2 regions of the Ectothiorhodospira variabilis genome follow, and region 1 is predicted to be linked to the other one. Evidence: riboswitches for the same ligand, from Rfam matches in the RefSeq annotation. Region 1 holds a riboswitch; the other holds the start of a gene.

The links. Region 1 has a riboswitch for cobalamin ahead of LPW30_RS10635 (TonB-dependent receptor domain-containing protein). Riboswitches for the same ligand answer to the same signal wherever they lie in the genome.
Region 2: linked by a shared signal. The riboswitch ahead of LPW30_RS05610 (TonB-dependent receptor domain-containing protein) and the one ahead of LPW30_RS10635 (TonB-dependent receptor domain-containing protein) in region 1 are both predicted to bind cobalamin.

The regions. Positions count from the first base shown of each region.
Region 1 is NZ_JAJNAO010000009.1:110,109-112,283, forward strand. Features, by position in the region: gene LPW30_RS10630 (DnaJ family domain-containing protein) at 91-456, shown strand; cobalamin riboswitch at 815-1,068, shown strand; gene LPW30_RS10635 (TonB-dependent receptor domain-containing protein) at 1,212-2,175, shown strand, end outside.
Region 2 is NZ_JAJNAO010000003.1:166,915-169,089, forward strand. Features, by position in the region: gene LPW30_RS05605 (cobalamin-binding protein) at 1-26, opposite strand, end outside; cobalamin riboswitch at 612-865, shown strand; gene LPW30_RS05610 (TonB-dependent receptor domain-containing protein) at 1,030-2,175, shown strand, end outside.

The sequences.
Region 1 (2,175 bases):
AAAGGGACATCAGAATCGATAACTTGCCATCATTCTGATGTCCCTTCCCGCCTCCGGCAAAGCTTCGTCACCCCCGACACTTATCAGCCCATGTATCTCATCGACCGCATGGTGGAAGCCCGCATTGAGGAAGCCGAGCGGCGGGGCGACTTTCAGGATCTGCCCGGTGCCGGCAAGCCACTGAACCTGGAAGACGACTCCATGGTGCCCGAGGAGCTGCGCACGGCCTATCGGCTCCTGCGTAACAGTGGTTTCATCCCGGAGGAACTGCGTTTGCGCAAGGAAATCCGTGAGGTGGAAGATCTATTGGCGACGGCTACGGATCAGTCGCTCAAGGATCAGCATTCGAAGCGCCTAAGGCTATTACTGGACCGGCTGGGACGGGAACGGGGCATGAATCCAGCGCTGAGCGCAGATTACTTCGAGCAGGTCTGCCAACGCCTGGAGCGGCGTTGACGACCACATCCAGCCGTCATCGAAAAATTTATCGGTTGATCATTTGCGCGTCTTCCAGGTGGCGGACACGCTGCCCACAGATCCTGTGGATATCTTTGTGGACAGCGTGTCGGCAAACTCCGAAAAGCCTGGCCTGACGGGCATTGCCGTCAGATTGGTCAAAAAATCGCCACCCCAGGCTAACTCAATAATTTATATAGATTTATTCTGAATATCCTCCATGGGTGATTTCCCCTTGACAGAAAACCGGGAAATCGACTAAGCCCCAGCCCGCCTGTGCACAAACACACGCTGCACGGGAGTCAGTTCCAGAATCAGCACCCTTCGTCAAGTTGAATCGGCGCCAATTAACCTGATATTCTCCACGGTTGTTCTGGGTGCCTGTCGACCGTCCCGGTCTGGCAGGTTAAACGGGAAGTCCGGTGCAGCCAGGTTGACCTGGCAAGTCCGGCACTGCCCCCGCAACGGTAGGTGGTAACGGCAGATTCTCTCATGCCACTGCGCGGCTCACGTCCTTGTTCGGGCGGGCCGTGTGGGAAGGCAGATCTGCCGGAGGGCGTCATCGCCCTCCAGGCCACAAGTCCGGAGACCGGCCCTGAACAGACCCGAACACTGCGGGGCGCTGCGGTCGGGGCCGGTCACGGATAACCCTCCCGCCTTCCCGGTGGTGCGTTCCTCTCGTTCGGCCCTCCTTCGCTGACACCCCGTGGTCCATCCGATCACCGCGCACGGGGTGGTGCGCGCAAGGAACGTCCATGCACAAGTCGAATCCCCTTTTACTGGCCATGGTGTCCGGCACCCTGGTGTCGCCCGGCTTTGCGGGCCAGGCCAGCCATGATCCATCTGATGTCGTTGAACTGGACCGTATCGTTCTCGAGTCCCGAACCCCTTCAAGCCGTCGAATCACCGACGAGGACATTCGCAGGCACCAGCCCCTGGATGTTGCGGACATCTTCCGCTCCGAGGTCTCCGTGGATGTGGGCGGCGGCAGTCGCAACGCGCAGCGCCTTTATCTGCGCGGACTGGAAGCCAGCAATCTCAATGTGAACATCGACGGCGCCCGCGAAGGCCGCAATCTCCACCAGCATCGGGGCAGCCTCAGCGGTCTGGACCCTGATCTGATCAGGCAAGTGGAAGTGGACCCCCGCCCCTCGGCCGACCAGGGCCCCGGGGCCCTGGGGGGGCGCGTGGCATTCACCACCAAGGATGCCCAGGACCTGCTCCTGCCAGACCAGCAACAGGGCGCTCGCATGAAAGCCGCGTATGCCAGCGCGGATGAGGCATGGCTGGGTTCAACCTCCCTCATGACCCGGCTGAACGAGGACTGGGGTGCCCTGGCCCATCTGCGGGCCGTGAATCGTGAGGATTACCGTATTGGCGGGGGCGAAACCATGCCCCATTCCGGTGGACAGGACCGCGACTACCTGCTGCGGCTCAGCCGACTGCCCACACAAGGTCATGAGATCCGACTGGGTGCCCAGCGCCACACATTCACCGGCGATCATCCCTATGGGTCCCGGGGTAGCGACTTCGGCGACCCCCGCGAGGACCAGGCCCAGGATGAGGTGGGTCAACGTGTGAGACAGCATCGCTGGACCCTGCAACATGCCTATGACGCCCCGGGGGACTGGCTGGACTGGAACGGAAGCCTCTACTACACCGACCATCAACTGCAGCGACTCGACAACGACACCCGAATCCGCACCCGGGAATACGGCG
Region 2 (2,175 bases), on a different contig from region 1:
TGGCTTATGTGGTTGGGGTGTCTCATGGTGTTGGGGTCGGGCGCTTGAAAGGAGGGCATCATAACAGCGATGCGGGTGCTGACCACCTGCATGATCCTCCGCGCCCACCGGTATCCAACCCTCCCAGCGCCCGCCTCCTGTAGGAGCGGCCCTCGGCCGCGAATGGGTCTGATACCTCCTGTGTGCCTGGGTTTTGCACCGTGCCCAAAGGCCTTCCTCCCATGCGCCTGGGCTTTGCTGCATGCCTGGGGTCTGCCTCCAGGGTGCCTGGGCTTTGCAGTATGCCTGGGGTCTGCCTCCAGGGTGCCTGGGCTTTGCGCCGTGCCCAGGGTCTGCCTCCGGGGTGCATTTCTTGCGGCGGGACGCCGTGAATACGTCCCTGTAGGCTTGACCGCCGCATCCATGCGGCGAACACCCGCCTCCAGAAACCCACCCCGGAGGCAGACCGGACGCGTTGGGGCTTGCGTTCGGGGGGGGGCTCCCAGGCTTGAATGGAGCCTTGTGGGAGCGGCCCTCGGCCGCGAATGGGCGCGCCTCAGGTGCATGGATGTCCATCTGCCCTGACAGTAACCCCTGCGGCCCGCATTGGAATATCCACAATCGTTTGCGTATGATACCGCCTCGCTTCAGGTGCCAGATGATTGACATCCGTCTGGTGAAACGGGAAGCCGGTATGTCTGCCAGATTCAGCAGACCAGTCCGGCGCTGCCCCCGCAACGGTAGGCGAGACGAGGGTTTCTGCATGTCAGCGCAGCAACCCCGGCAAGGCGTGAAGCCACTGCGCGCAAGCGTGGGAAGGTGCCTTGACCCGGTCAAAGATGACCCGTCCGCGAGCCCGGAGACCGGCCTGATGCGTTCACGCGGCATTGCGGAGGGCTTTGCGCGGCTCGTCTTCTCGGGTCTCATTCCGGTGGATCTGGCTTTCCGGTGCGCCTTGCACCGATGGGTCTGATTGATCCGCTGCTCTCCTCGTGCCGCACCCTGGCCCATACACAGGTGCGCGGGCGGCGCACCGGAGAGCACATACTCATGCAAACCCGATCCTTCCTGCCGGCAGCCGTTCTGCTGGCCATTCCTTCCCTCGCTACTGCCCAGGAACAGGTGGCCCAACTGGACCCCATCCTGGTCACCCCCACCCGCACAGCCCAGACCACCGACCAGACCCTGGCCTCCGTGACCGTGATCGAGCGGGAGGAGATCGAGCGGTTGCAGCCGAAGGAGTTTGTGGATTTGTTGAGGGGGCGGGCGGGTATTGGCCTGACCCAGAACGGGCCTTTTGGCAAGACCACCAGTCTTTTCATGCGTGGGACTAACTCGGATCACACTTTGTTGCTGGTTGATGGGGTGCGGATGGGATCAGCAACCACGGGGCAAGCTGCGTGGCAATATTTACCTCCTGCAGAGATTGAGCGCGTAGAGATTGTCCGTGGACCACGAACCAGTCTTTATGGGTCGGATGCTATCGGTGGAGTTATTCAGGTGTTTACCAAGGAAGGGGATGGTCCCGCGAAACTTCGGGCACATCTGGGTGCAGGCTCTTTCAATACCAGGGAGATGGGTGCGGGCCTGTCCGGTTCCACGGGAAGTACTCGCTACAATCTCTCAGTCAGTCATTTATCCACTGATGGCATCAATGTGCAAGACGAGACCGCCGATGATCGCCGGGATGGTTATGAGAATAGCTCCGTGTCGGCCCGCTTGTCTCATGAGTTGAAAAACGGCTTTGAGATTTTCGGCTCTCTGCTACATGCGGAAGGTGAGAGTGATTTTGACAGTGGTGGGTCGGGTGATAGGCAGGAATTCAGACAGCACGCCTCACAATTTGGCGTGCGTGGGCAATTGGCGGACATTTGGTACAGTACTTTTTCAGTTGCCCATAGTCGAGATGAGTTGGAAACATTTAGCGACTGGCCTAGTAAGTTTGAGACATCGAGGAATCTTTTTAATTGGCAAAATGATGTGGCTCTCGCGGAGCGCCACATGCTCACGTTAGGTATGGATTACCAAAATGACCGTGTCAATGTCTCCAGCGACTATTCGGAAACTCGCAGAGATAATGTCGGATTGTACGCGCAATGGCAGGTGGAGTTGGGTAGGTATGATCTGGCATGGAGCCTGAGGCACGATGATAATGAGACCTTTGGCCACGAAACCACCGGCCAAATTGCTTGGGGA